Regions from separate parts of the Nitrospirillum goiasense genome, predicted to be linked through region 2. Evidence: predicted binding sites of a transcription regulator. Region 2 holds the regulator's gene; the other holds the start of a gene.
The links. The regulator LexA, encoded in region 2, represses DNA repair genes until DNA is damaged. The targets are predictions, from matches to a motif close to ATGTTCTANTTTGGTTC.

Region 1 (7,060 bases), 410 kb from region 2:
ACAAGCAGACCGAAGGCGACCCGCTGATCAAGGGCAAGATCCGCGCCTTGCGCATGCAGCGCGCCCGCAACCGCATGATGGAGAACGTGCCCAAGGCCGACGTGGTGGTGACCAACCCCACCCACTACGCCATCGCGCTGAAGTATGACCCCCTCAGCATGGGGGCGCCCATGGTGGTGGCCAAGGGCGTGGACTTCATCGCCGCCCGCATCCGCGAACTGGCGGAGGAACATGGCATTCCCCTGGTGCCCAACCCGCCCCTGGCCCGCGCCCTCTATGCCAGCGCCGAGGTGGATGAGGAAATCCCGGCGGAGCATTACAAGGCGGTGGCCCAGGTCATCTCTTATGTCTTCAAGCTGAAGAAGAAGACCTTCCCCAAGCGCTAATTCCGCTCCGCGGATGACGAGGTGGGGCGGCTGGACGTTCCCCACCACCCGACCTTTATTGATTCAAATTTATTTCCGTCCGGCATCTCGTCCCGGGGGACCGGGACTGGTAGGATCGGGCCCTTCCGATTCAGAGGTGCTTGTCGGTGCCCGCCTTCCCCTCCCGCCCCTCGTTCCCCCGCCCGTGCCGCCGCCGGAAAGCCCGGAGGGCGGCACAGGCGTTGGCCCGGCGCAGGTGGGGCTGATGCTTGTGGCGGGGGGGGCCTTGATGGTCGCGGCCCTGTTGCTGGCGGCCGCCCTGGCTTGGGGGGTGTTGGACCATCCCCTGGCTTTAGCGGTCGCCCTGGTCGCAGCCGGCGCTTTCCTGTTGATGGCCCTGTTGGGTGTTCTCTGGTTGCGGCAGACCACGGCGCATACCGCTGTGCTGCGCGCCGTGGTGGAGGCGGTGCCGGAGGCCCTGGCCGTGGCGGGGGCGGATGGACGGGTTCTCGCCGCCAATGGCGCCTTCGCCGCGCTGGCCAGGCCTGCCGATGGCGCGGATGGGGGGCGTGTCGTCGACATCCTGGCCCGGCGCTGCCGCGCGGACGCCGACGCCCAGCGCCTGGAGGAGGTGCAGGAGGCGGCGCGCCGGGGCGAAGGGGGGAGGCGCCCGTCGTCTTCGTTGACGATACCCCCGGCGGCCCAGCGGGGGGGCCAGCGGGCGGCACTATGGGTGGCCCAGCGGTTGGCCCGGGTGGGGGCATGATCCGGCTGGCGCCCTGCCTGGTGACGGCGCGGCCCTTGACCGTGGCCAGGCGGCCCGGCCTGGTGGAATGGCGGGTGCGCAGCGGTGGCGCCGTGCCTGCGGCCGGCGGCCATCCCTGGCGTGAGCTGTGGGATCTGGCGCCCCTGGGCGTTCTGCTGGTCGATGGGGCTGGCACGCTGCTGCGCGTGAACCTCACCCTGGCCGATTGGCTGGGCCTGGGCCGCGATGGGCTGGAGGACGGCAGCCGCCATCTGCGCGACCTGCTGGCCACCCCGCCGCAGGGGGAGCTGTTTCCCGAGCGCCTGGCCGGTATGGCGGAAGTGGATCTGGCGGCGGCCCGCGCGGCCCCCTTGCGCGCCAGCGTCCTGCATGTGGCCGTGTCCCCCGGCGGCACCCTGATCTTCCTGGGCGACCTGACCCGCGAGACGGCGCGGGAGGAGGAGCTGCGCCGGGCCGAGCAGCGCTTCCAGCGCTTCTTCCAGTTCGCGCCCACCGGCTTCGCCTTCGTGGATGGGGAGTTCCGGCTGGCGGAATGCAACCCCACCTTCCTCGCCATGGCCGACCTGCGCCTGGGCGATGTGCAGGGGGAGCCCATCGCCAGCCTGTTCCAGCAGGAACACCGCGCCAACCTCATGGCCCGCTTGGCCGACGTGCTGGAGGGGCGCAGCCAGGCCGGGACGCCGGTGGAGGCGCGGCTGCGCGGTGCCCAGGGGCCCGTGGTCCATGTCTATTCCCGCCGCTTCGACGGGGATGGCGATGGCGACCGCGGCCTGATCCTTCACCTGGTGGACATGACCGCGCAAAAGAACCTGGAGGCGCAGTTCGTCCAGTCGCAGAAGATGCAGGCCATCGGCCAGTTGGCCGGCGGCGTGGCGCATGACTTCAACAATCTGCTGACGGCCATGATCGGCTTCTGCGACCTGCTGCTGCTGCGGCACAAGCCGGGTGACCAGTCGTTCAGCGACATCATGCAGATCAAGCAGAACGCCAACCGCGCCGCCAACCTGGTGCGCCAGTTGCTGGCCTTCTCCCGCCAGCAGACCCTGCAGCCCCGGGTGCTGAGCATCACCGACGTGCTGGCGGAACTGTCCAACCTGCTGCGCCGCCTGATCGGTGAGAATATCGAGCTGCGCATGCTGCACGGCCGCGACACCGGCCTGGTGCGGGTGGACCAGGGGCAGTTGGAACAGGTCATCATCAACCTGGCGGTCAACGCCCGCGACGCCATGCCCAAAGGCGGGCGGCTGACCATCGTCACCGGCAACCTGCACACCACCGAGCCCATCCGTCATGAGACGGAGGAGATGCCGCCCGGTGACTGGGTGGTGGTGGAGGTGATCGACACCGGCATCGGCATCCCGCCGGAAAACCTGCAACGCATCTTCGAGCCCTTCTTCTCCACCAAGGAGGTGGGGTCGGGCACGGGGCTGGGCCTGTCCACCGTCTATGGCATCGTGCGCCAGACGGGCGGCTTCGTCTTCGTGGAGAGCAAGCCGGGGGAGGGGGCCAAGTTCTCCATCCACCTGCCGCGCCTGGATGAGAAGGCCCTGGCCCAGGCCGCCCCGGCGGAGGAGGCCAAGGACAAGGGCGCCGCCGACCTCACCGGCATCGGCACGGTCCTGCTGGTGGAGGATGAGGACGCCGTGCGCGTCTTCGGCGCCCGCGCCCTGCGCAACAAGGGCTATACCGTGCTGGAGGCGCGCAGCGGGGAGGAGGCGCTGGACCTGCTGCAAGGCGCCCGGGGCGGGGAGGTGGACCTGATCGTCAGCGACGTGGTCATGCCCCAGATGGACGGCCCCACCCTGATCGAGCAGGTGCGCCGCTTCCGCCCTGACGTGAAGGTCATCTTCATCTCCGGCTATGCCGAGGACCGCTTCCGCCATTCCCTGAAGGACGGCGCCGTGGTCGACTTCCTGCCCAAGCCCTTCAGCCTGAAGCAACTGGCCGCCAAGGTGAAGGACGTGATGGAAGGGCCGCCGCGCCCGGGGCAGGAGCCCGCGAATCCAAGGTGAGCGCGCTCAAGTGCCTGATCGTGAAGCAAGTCGGAGCGGAAGCGACGAGGCCCCGACCGGGGCCGCCGCAGCTTTCCGGGGAGCGTAGCGGACTGGAAAGCGAGGAAGCCAAGCCGGCGGATGCCGGCGCCCGGCGCTTGAGGGCATTGAAATATAACCCGACTCTGGAGCGCAGCGACGAGGCCCCGACCGGGGCCGCCGCAGCTTTCCGGGGAGCGTAGCGGACTGGAAAGCGAGGAAGCCAAGCCGGCGGATGCCGGCGCCCGGCCCTTGAGGGCATCATAACAAGAACAAAAAAGAACAAATGGCAAACTTTCGCCCTTGGCGAATGAGAACATAGCAGGTACATTCCCTTTCACCGCAGCCGTTGAACGCCCGTTGGCCGTATGCGACAAGAGGGGGACAGCAAGATGTCGGCACCACTTCGTCTGGTAGAAACACCCATGGATAAGCAAAAGGCCCTCGACGCCGCCCTCGGCCAGATCGAACGCGCGTTCGGCAAGGGCTCCATCATGAAGCTCGGCGCCAAGGAGGCGTCGATGGAGGTGGATGCCATCTCCACCGGTTCCTTGGGGCTGGACATCGCCCTGGGCATCGGCGGCCTGCCGCGCGGTCGTATCATCGAAATCTACGGGCCGGAAAGCTCGGGCAAGACCACGCTGGCCCTGCACGCCATCGCGGAAGCCCAGAAGAGCGGCGGCACCTGCGCCTTCGTCGACGCCGAGCACGCGCTGGACCCGTCCTACGCCCGCAAGCTGGGCGTGAACGTGGATGACCTGCTGGTCTCCCAGCCCGACGCCGGTGAACAGGCCCTGGAGATCACCGACACGCTGGTGCGCTCCGGCGCCATCGACGTGCTGGTGGTGGACTCGGTGGCGGCCCTGGTGCCGCGCGCCGAACTGGAAGGCGAGATGGGCGACAGCCACGTCGGCCTGCAGGCCCGCCTGATGAGCCAGGCGCTGCGCAAGCTGACCTCGTCCATCTCCAAGTCCAACTGCCTGGTCATCTTCATCAACCAGATCCGCCTGAAGATCGGCGTGATGTTCGGCAACCCGGAGACGACCACCGGCGGTAACGCGCTGAAGTTCTACGCCTCCATCCGCCTGGACATCCGCCGCATCGGCGCCATCAAGGACCGCGACAACGTCGTCGGCAACCAGACCCGCGTGAAGGTGGTGAAGAACAAGCTGGCCCCGCCGTTCCGCGTGGTCGAGTTCGACATCATGTACGGTGAGGGCGTGTCCAAGGTGGGCGAGCTGATCGACCTGGGCATCCAGGCCGGCGTGGTCGAAAAGTCGGGCGCCTGGTTCTCCTACGACGGCCAGCGCGTGGGACAGGGCCGCGAGAACGCCAAGCAGTTCCTGCGCACCAACCCGGCCATCGCCAAGGCCATCGAGGAAAAGGTCCGCGCCAACGCCGGCCTGGTGGCCGGCGCCATGATGGTGGGCTCCCCCGAGGCAGACGGTGACGCCGACAGCCCCGAGTGATCAGGCTGATCATCTGATGAGCAGAAAGGCGGATCGGTGACGGTCCGCCTTTTCCATTTCGGCCGCAGGAGGCTCAGGGGGCCGTGACCTGCTTCAGCATGGTCCGCACCACCTGGCGGTGGAAGGGCATGATCAGCGCCAGGTATGTCCGCCCCAGCCAATTGTGGGTGCGCACCAGCGTGGTGGCGGTGACATGGCGGCCGGCGGCGTCCTGGCGCACATCGACCACGGCGCGGAAATCCAGGTGCTTGTCCGCCATGCCCAGCACCACTCGGTCCGGTCCGCGGCTTAGGATGGGGAAGATGCCGATATGATCGGCAGCACCGGGTTCCGATGGCGCCGGCGGGTGGGGTGCCTTCAGGCCCAAGGGGGCCACCAGGGCGTTGCGCAGGGCCAGCAGCCAGCGGACCCAGGCGGGGGAGGTGCCCATCATGCGGCGGGCCGCCACCAGGGCATCCAGCGCGGGCGTATCGGATGCCGGCGTTGGCATTACCAGCCGGAAGGCGTCGGCGAACTGGGCGCCCGGCAATAGCGCCCAAAGGCCGGCCTCGGGGGTGACTTCCTGCACGGACATGCGGCGTGCTCCTGGGGGTTGCGGACTGTCTGAGGGCTGTCGGTCAGAACGTTTCCGACACCATAGGGCGTGGGACGAGCGCACGGCAATGAAGCCGGCGACGCAGCCGCCATTGGTTGCATAAATGACATAAAAAGCGTATCATCCAGGTCCTCGCATGAATGCGAGAAATGCCTTACCCAAAATGGGGAGCGGATGATGGTTACGACCTCGGGCACCTCCGTCTATTCCCAGGCGCAAAGCCTGGCGTCCTCGGCGACTCAACAGACGTCGCTGTTCCGCTCCACCACATCCACCACCCCCGCTCCCCAGATCACGGCGCAGAAGGTCGCCGACGCCCTGCAGCGGGGGGACACCGCCGGCGCCATCGGCGCCTTCGTCGATGAAAAGACGCTGAAGAAGCTGACCAAGCTGCAGTCCGACGCCACCAAGCTGGACAAGCAGATCAAGCAGAAGGCCGCCGACAACGACAAGAAGGCGGCCCAGGACAAGGTCGACAACGCCAAGCGCCAACTGAAGGCCCTGCGCATGCGCGCCCAGCTGGCCGCCGCCATGGGCGACAAGCAGGCCGCCGCCCGCATCGCGCGCGAGGCGGCGGACGTGGCCAAGTCCCTGGGCTCCGCCGCGCAAGAGTATGCCGGCGCCGTGAAGAACGGCGCCACGGTCGGCACCACCGGCGGCGACTCCTCCGCCGCCACCGACGCCTCGGGTGCCAGTGGGGCGGGCACCAGCGGGGCGGCCACCGGTGGCGCCGCCACCGACGTGGCCGGCGTGGGCAGCGACGCCGCCCAAATCCAGGCCACCGCCGCCGGTACCCAGAACCCCTCCACCCCACAGGCGGGCAGCCAGGCCGCCACCGCTCAAGCCGTCAATGGGGCCGGCGCCGACGCCACCCTGCAGACGGGCGACGCCCAGGCCGCGGCCAACGACGGCAAGACCGACAAGCCCGGCGTCATCCAGGTCCCCAGCACGGAGGAGGAGACGGCGGCGCGGAAGGAGCGCATGGAGTTCATGGGCAACGTCCGGACCCTGATGGACCAGGCGCGCAGCGTTTATGCCCAGGCCAAGAACATCCTGGAGCGCAAGCGCAAGCCCGGCGATCCCCAGGACGCCGACCACAGCGCCCGGGACATCGCCGACGCCGCCAAGCAGGTGGACGCCGCCGACCAGGACCTGGCCGCCGGCACCACCCCCGCCACGCCCACGGCGCCCACGGTCGTCGCCACGCCGAACAACACGCTGCTGCTAGTTTAATAATTATCGACTATTTATTGTATAATATTGCGAATATATGAAGTAGAAGAGATGGTTATGTCGAAAAGAAGCATCGATGACTGGGAAATAGCGCACATTAAGGCCATGTTGTCTAGGGGTATGAGGAACAAGGATATTCAATTCTTTTTTAATAGGCCAGATCGGTCGGTTAATTCTGGGAGAATTACCGGGATAAAATCTGGAACATATAGCAATTCTTCCACTATACAGCCTTCATCTGATGAGGCTCTAGAACAATTTCTGGCAGGGTTTAAAGCATCGGAGGTCTCTGCAGCAATTGATGTCCCTCAAATTGTAGCTGATGTCCAGGATGGTGACCCTTTGAGTCATCGAAATATATTGAAGCTTTTCGCGCCAGACTCCTCTGGTATTTGGCGATTTCAGCGCGGTGAAAGTGATCAGCATGAGTGCAAGGAGAATTTCGGTTTCAAGTATAGTGGAGCCTGGGTGCGCGCGGTTGCCGCTCTTGCAAATAACAGAGGCGGCTATATTTTCTTTGGTGTGAGGGATAAGGAGAAAGTAATTAGCTCGGATGTAGACATGAGTTATGCTGTCGTTGGTTTAGAGAGCAATTCCTTTAG
Region 2 (7,060 bases):
ATGGTGTGGTAGGTGATGGAGCGCTCGAACTCGCCCTTCTGCTTGGCGTTCGGCAGCTCACCGTGCAGCATCAGGTAGCAGACTTCCATGAAGTCGCTCTTCTCGGCCAGCTGCTCGATGGGGTAGCCGCGGTGCAGCAAAACACCCTTGTCGCCATCGATGAAGGTGATCTTGGACTCGCAGCTGCCGGTCGAGGTGAAGCCCGGGTCGTAGGTGAAGTAGCCGGTCTCGCCGTAGAGCTTGCGGATATCGACCACGTCAGGGCCGGTCGTGCCGTGCATGACCGGGAATTCATAAGACTTACCGGTTTGGTTGTCGGTGAGGGTGACCGTTTTCTTTCCGGCCGCCGGTGTCGTCGTATCGCTCATTTCGGCACGTCCTTGTTTATACGAAGTGGGGCCCTCTGCCCCTTATTGGTCTTTATGACGCGGTGCGGAGTGTAGTGTTCCGCACCGCCGAAGGCAATGACGCCAGGAGGGTTCACGCACCCCCTGCGACATCGCTGATACGGGCCAGGGTTTCGTCCCGGCCCAAGACTTCCGCCACCTCGAAAATCGGCGGCGACACGGTGGAGCCGGAGAGTGCGGCGCGCAACGGCTGGGCCAATTTGCCCAGCTTCAGGCCCGTCTCCCCGGCGTACGCGCGGACGATTTCCTCAAGGGCCGCCGCGGTCCAGTCGGACGCGGCCGCGAACCGCGCGGCGAGCACCGCCAGCTGGGCGCGCGCCTCGTCCGACAACAGTTGGGAAGCCTTGTCGTCCAGCGGTAGGGGGCGCGTCGTGACATAAAACTGTGCGCCGGCCGCAAGTTCCACCAGGGTCTTGGCCCGCGCCTTCAGGCCCGGCATGGCGCGGCGCAGCACGTCGCGCTCGCCCTCCGTCAGCTCCCGCCCCAGCGCCGTGGCCAGGCGGGGGGCGATGAGGCCGACCAGCCGGTCGTCGTCGGCCTGCCGGATGTAATGGCCGTTCAGGTTGTCCAGCTTGGCGTAATCCATGCGCGAGGGGGAGCGGCCGATGCCTTCCAGGTTGAACCAGGCGACGGCGTCCTCGGTGCTGATGATCTCGTCATCGCCATGGCTCCAGCCCAGCCGCAGCAGGTAGTTGCGCAGCGCTTCCGGCAGATAGCCCAGGTCGCGGTAGGCCTCGGCCCCCAGGGCGCCGTGGCGCTTGCTGAGCTTGGCGCCGTCGGGGCCATGGATCAGGGGGATGTGGGCGAAGTCCGGCGGCGTCCAGCCCATGGCCTGGTAAATCTGCAACTGGCGGAAGGTGTTGGTCAGGTGGTCGTCGCCACGGATGACCTGGGTGACACCCATGTCCTGGTCGTCCACCACCACCGACAGCATGTACGTGGGCGTACCGTCGGCGCGCAGCAGCACCATGTCGTCCAACTGGCTGTTCTGCACCCGTACCTCGCCCTGCACCTTGTCGTGCAGGACCGTCTCGCCTTCACGCGGGGCCTTCAGGCGGATGACGGGGGCGACGCCGGCGGGCGCTTCCGACGGATCGCGGTCGCGCCAGCGCCCGTCGTAGCGCACCGGCAGGCCGGCGGCCTTCTGCTGCTCCCGCATCGCTTCCAGCTCTTCCGGCGAGCAATAGCAGTAATAGGCGTGGCCCTGGGCCAGCATGGTGCGCGCCACCTCGGCATGACGCTCGCGCCGCTCGAACTGGCTGACGGCGTCGCCATCCCAGGTCAGGCCCAGCCAGCTCAGGCCGTCGATGATGGCGTCGACCGCCGCCTGGGTGGAGCGCGCCCGGTCCGTATCCTCGATGCGCAGCAGGAAGGTGCCGCCGTGATGGCGGGCGTACAGCCAGTTGAACAGGGCGGTACGGGCGCCGCCAATGTGCAGGTAGCCGGTGGGGGACGGGGCGAAGCGGGTGACGACACTCATGGGAAACGCACTCTCCGGCATGCGGGCGGGCGGCGCTTCGCCAGGGGCTTCGGAGACGGTCTCCCGAGGGGACGTCATCCAAAGGTTGACGACGCGACGCGACTATCGAGATGTCTGGTGATAAGGTCCGGCGGCAGGATAGCCGCCAAGGGCGCATCACCAGGATGCGGAAGCCGCTGAGATAGCACACCCGGAACGAAGATGCACCCTGAGGCGGGTCCCGCTGGACAGACTGGCAGTCCTCCAAATCTTGCGCCCGCAGGCCGGTCGCCCGGTAGCGGGGAACAGGATTGGAACGTGGGCGTTCCGTCCTATTTAACTACTGGGCGGAGCGAATTTGGAACCGAGCCACCCCCGTCAGATGTGATGCGCGTCACACATCGTGTGCTCGGCGCGTTAGTCAGCATTGTCGCATCTGCGTATGTCAATTTGGTGGAAGAGCGCGAACGGTGGGTCCTTTGGGTGCCGGTCTTCCTGGGGGCCGGAATCGCCCTTTATTTCGCCCTGCCGGGCGAACCGCCCCCGTGGAGCGGCCTGCTGTTCGCCTTGGGCGTTCTCGGCCTGTACCTGCTGGCGGGTGATCGGCTGCCACTGCGCCTGACGCTGGGCGCCTTGCTGGCCTTGGGGGTTGGGTTCACGGCGGTGCAGGCGCGCACCACCTGGCTGAAGACGCCAATTCTTCAACGCCCCCTGGGCCCGGTTCCCGTGGAAGGCCGCGTCGCCAATGTCGAGCGCCTGGACAAGGGCGTACGGGTCACCTTGGCCGATCCCCATATCCCCCGCCTGGCGGCGGAGGCGACGCCCCCGGCCGTACGCATCCGCTTGCGGCCGACCGACGCGGCCCCGCCGGCGGGTACGCGCGTTCGCATCCTGGCCGCCCTGCGCCCGCCGCCCGACAGCCCGGAGCCCGGCGCCTACGACTTCCGCCGCTCCGCCTTCTACCAGGGCATCGGCGCCGTGGGCTTCGCCTTCAAAACGCCGGAGGTGGTGGCGCCGGCGCCGGTGGGCGTGCTTGGGTGGGTGAACGACCGGGTGGTGGCCCTGCGCGAGCTGATCGCCGCCCGTGTGGCCGAACGGCTGACGGGCGCGCCCGCCATGATCGCCATCGCCCTGCTGAATGGGGAGCAGACCGGCATTCCGCCTGATGACCTGCAGGCCATGCGCGTTTCCGGCCTGCAGCACATCCTGTCCATCTCCGGCCTGCACATAAGCCTGGTGGCGGCCATCTTCTATTTCACCGCCCGCGCCGCGTTGGCGCTCTGGGAGGGGGTGGCGCTGCGATATGCCATCAAGAAATGGGCGGCCGCCTTCGCCATCCTGGCGACCCTGGCCTATATGATGCTGGTGGGGGCACAGGTGCCGACCTTGCGCTCCGTCCTCATGACAGCGCTGGCCATGGTGGCCATTCTGGCCGACCGCTCGGTGCTGAGCCCCCGGGCCATCGCCGTGGCCGGCATCCTCTGCCTGCTGTACCAGCCGGAGCAGTTGCCCGGTCCCAGTTTCCAGATGAGCTTCGGCGCCGTGCTGGCGCTGATCAGCGCCTATGAGGTGCTGCGCGAGCCGCTGAGCCGTTGGCGCAAGGAGGGCGGCTGGCCGCGGCGCGTGGTGCTGTTCGTCGGGGGACTGTGCCTGACCTCCATCATCTCCACCATCGCCACCATGCCGTTCTGCCTCTACCACTTCCAGCAGGTGGCGAATTACGGCGTGCTGGCCAACCTCATCGGCATCCCCATCACCGAGCTGTGGATCATGCCGCTGTGCCTGGTGGCCTATGTCGCCATGCCGTTCCACCTGGAGGGCTGGATCATCGACATGATCGGCTGGGGCTGCCAGGGCATCCTGTGGACGGCCCGTATCACCGCCGCCTTGCCGGGGGCCGCCCTGCACGGCGCCGCCCTGTCCGACCTGGCCTTCGGTCTCATGGTGGTGGGGGGCCTGTGGCTGATGCTCTGGCGCCGCCGCTGGCGCCTGATCGGTCTGGCGCCCATCGCCCTGGGCTGCGTGTTGGCGCCGCTGACGCCCCGGCCGGACATGGTGGTGTCGGGTGGCGGCACCATGGTGGCGGTGCGCGATGGGGGCGGCAAGCTGTGGCTGTCGTCCTCGCGCGGCGGCGGTTTCGAGGTGGAGACCTGGGGCAAGCGCGATGGCGGGGAGGGGCGGCCCCCCGCCTGGCCCACCGTGGGCACGGATGACGGCAGCCTGCGCTGCGACAGCCTGGGCTGCCTTTACCACCCCGATCTCTATCGGCCGGACAGGCGCGATCCGGCCGAGCCGGAGGGGCGCTTGGTCGCCATCGCCTGGACGCGGGACGCCCTGGCGGAGGATTGCGACAACGCCGATTTGGTCATCTCCCGCGTGCCGGCCGCGGGCTGTGACGCCCCTCAGGTCATCGGCCCCGACGTGCTGGCGGCGCGCGGCGCCCATGCCCTGTATTTCGAGCGGGGCGCCATCCGCATCGAGACGGTGCACGATCCGCAAAGCAAACGGCCCTGGGACTGATGTCACCAGGGCCGTTTTACCTTTGTTTTCCCCTCAGGTGCCGGGCACCGCCATCCGGCGGCTTGGCTATCCTCGCGTTTCAGTCCGCTTACGCTCCCCGAAACGCTCCGGCGGCCGCAGTCGCAGCCTAGATCGGCAGGGAATGATCAATACCGGCGGAACAAACCGACCAGGCGGCCCTGTACCCGCACCCGGTCGGCGCCGAACACCCGCGTCTCGTAGGAGGGGTTGGCCGGTTCCAGGGCGATGGAGTTGTTCTTGCGGCGCAGGCGCTTCAGCGTCACCTCGGCGGCGTCCACCAGGGCGACGACGATGGCGCCGTTCTCCGCCGTCTCGCAGCGCTGGATGATGACCGTGTCGCCGTCATGGATGCCGGCCTCGACCATACTGTCGCCGGCCACCTCCAGGGCGTAATGCTCCCCGATGCCCAGCATGGAAACGGGGATGTCGATGCTGCTGCCGCTGTCGCGCAGCGCCTCGATGGGCAGACCGGCGGCGATGCGGCCATACAGCGGCAGGCTCACGGAGCCGACGGCGTCACCCGGGTCCTTGCCCGGCAGCCCGGCCTGGAAGTCGGCCTTGATGACATTGGGCTTGAACCGGGGTTCGACCTCGGCGGCGGCCTTCTTCGGCGCCGGCGTCGTCTCCGGCAGGCGCAGCACCTCCAGCGCGCGGGCGCGGTGCGGCAGGCGGCGGATGAAGCCGCGCTCCTCCAGCCCGGTGATCAGGCGGTGGATGCCGGACTTGGACTTCAGGCCCAAAGCGTCCTTCATCTCATCGAATGAGGGGGAGACGCCGCCTTCACCCAGATGCTGGTGAATGTACAGCAGAAGCTCCTGTTGCTTACGCGTCAGCATATCGCCCCCTTCGCTGCGTCGAACCGCTATATATGGAACAAACCCGAAACGTACTGGCCATGTTCTATTTTGGTTCACGGCCCACGTCAAGCGTTAGCGATCAAAAACCATCAGACGATGACAGATTTAGGGCGGGCTCCACGGCTGGCGGCTTAAATCCCGTCAAGCGGCACGATGTCCACGGTGTCACCGGCCTCGGCGGCGGGGGCGTGGGGCGGCCGGACGATCAGGCAATCCGCCGCCGCCAGGCGACTCAGCATGGAACTGTCCTGCTGGCCGAAGGTGGTCGCGATGGGCAGGGCGCCATCGCCGGGGCGCAGCGTGGCGCGTAGGTAATCCTGGCGCCGATCATTGGCGGGCAGGGGGGCCCCCAGTGCCGCCCGCGCCCGGTGCGGTTCCGCCGGGTCCAGGCCCTGCAGGCGCCGCAGGGCCGGCACCAGGAACAGGGCGGCGCACACCAGGCTGGAGACGGGGTTGCCCGGCAGCCCCAGCAGGGGGGTGGCGCCCAGGCGCCCGAACATCAGCGGCTTGCCCGGTCGCATGGCGATCTTCCAGAAGTCCAGTTCCAGACCCTGGGCGCCCAGCACGTTGCGGATCAGGTCGTGTTCCCCGACGGAGGCGCCGCCGGTGGTGACCAGCAGGTCGCAGCCCGCGGCCCCGCGCGCCAGGATGCCCAGGGTGTCGGCGTCGTCGGGCGCGATGCCCAGGTTGACGGGGATGCCGCCGTGGCGCCGCACCAGGGCCGCCAGCGCCAGGCCGTTGCTGCTGACGATCTGGCCCGGGCCCAGCGGTTCGCCCGGCATCACCACCTCGTCACCCGTGGCCAGGATGGCGACGCGGGGGCGACGACGCACCGTCAGGAAGGGGTGGTTCATGGCGGCGGCCAGGGCCACGTCGCGCACGGTCAGGCGGCGGCCGGCCCTCAGGCCCACGGTGCCCGCGGTGAAGTCCAGGCCGGCGGCGCGCACCCAACGGCCGGGCGTGCCCTCGCGCACGCGCACGGCGTGGCCCAGGTCGTCGCAATCCTCCTGCAGCACCACCGTGTCGGCGCCATCCGGGATGACGCTGCCGGTGAACAGGCGCACGGCCTGCCCCGGGGCGACGGTGCCGGTGTAGGGCCGGCCGGCCGGCGCCTCGCCGATGCGGGTCAGGGTGGCGGGCAGGGTGGCCAGGTCCGATCCCCGCACGGCCCAGCCGTCCATGGCGGAAACGGCGGTCGGCGGCTGGGTCACGCGGGCGACGACGTCGGCGGCCAGGACACGGTCCACTGCCTCGCCCACCCCCACCAACTCCCCGGCCACCGGCTGGAAGTGCGACAGGATGCGCGCCAGCGCTTCATCAACGGGGATCATGGGCGGGCCTTGGCAACAGCTTTGGGGGCGGGGTCAGGGAGTGTCCGCGCGGTAGGGGCCGCTTTTGCCGCCGTCCTTGGCGACCAGGCGGATATCGGCGATGACCATGCCCTTATCCACCGCCTTGCACATGTCATAAAGGGTCAAGGCCGCGACGCTGACGGCGGTCAGCGCCTCCATCTCCACGCCGGTGCGGCCCTTCAGCTTGGCCGTGGCCTCGATTTCCACCGCGTTCTGGTCGGGCAGGCAGGTCAGGTCCACCGTCACCTTGGTCAGGGCCAGCGGGTGGCAGAGGGGGATCAGGTCGGGCGTGCGCTTGGCCGCCATGATGCCGGCCAGACGCGCCACGCCCAGCACGTCGCCCTTGCCCATCTGCCCGGCCTGGATCAGGGCCAGCGTTTCGGCCTTCATGACCACGCGGCCGCGGGCGATGGCCAGGCGCTCCGTCTCCGCCTTGTCGGAGAC

Region 1: the regulator LexA is predicted to act here: its motif matches at 3,421-3,437, upstream of recA (recombinase RecA).

What each region holds. Positions count from the first base shown of each region.
Region 1 covers NZ_JAXQNP010000002.1:2,437,918-2,444,977, reverse strand. The annotation lists gene flhB (flagellar biosynthesis protein FlhB) at 1-386, shown strand, start outside; gene ULB03_RS13725 (PAS domain-containing protein) at 631-1,131, shown strand; gene ULB03_RS13720 (hybrid sensor histidine kinase/response regulator) at 1,128-3,143, shown strand; gene recA (recombinase RecA) at 3,554-4,630, shown strand; gene ULB03_RS13710 (DUF2867 domain-containing protein) at 4,704-5,204, opposite strand; gene ULB03_RS13705 (TrbL/VirB6 family protein) at 5,400-6,458, shown strand; gene ULB03_RS13700 (AlbA family DNA-binding domain-containing protein) at 6,510-7,060, shown strand, end outside.
Region 2 covers NZ_JAXQNP010000002.1:2,026,214-2,033,273, forward strand. The annotation lists gene gltA (citrate synthase) at 1-368, opposite strand, end outside; gene gltX (glutamate--tRNA ligase) at 481-1,887, opposite strand; gene ULB03_RS11905 (ComEC/Rec2 family competence protein) at 2,350-4,386, shown strand; gene lexA (transcriptional repressor LexA) at 4,533-5,243, opposite strand; gene ULB03_RS11915 (molybdopterin molybdotransferase MoeA) at 5,396-6,595, opposite strand; gene moaC (cyclic pyranopterin monophosphate synthase MoaC) at 6,629-7,060, opposite strand, start outside.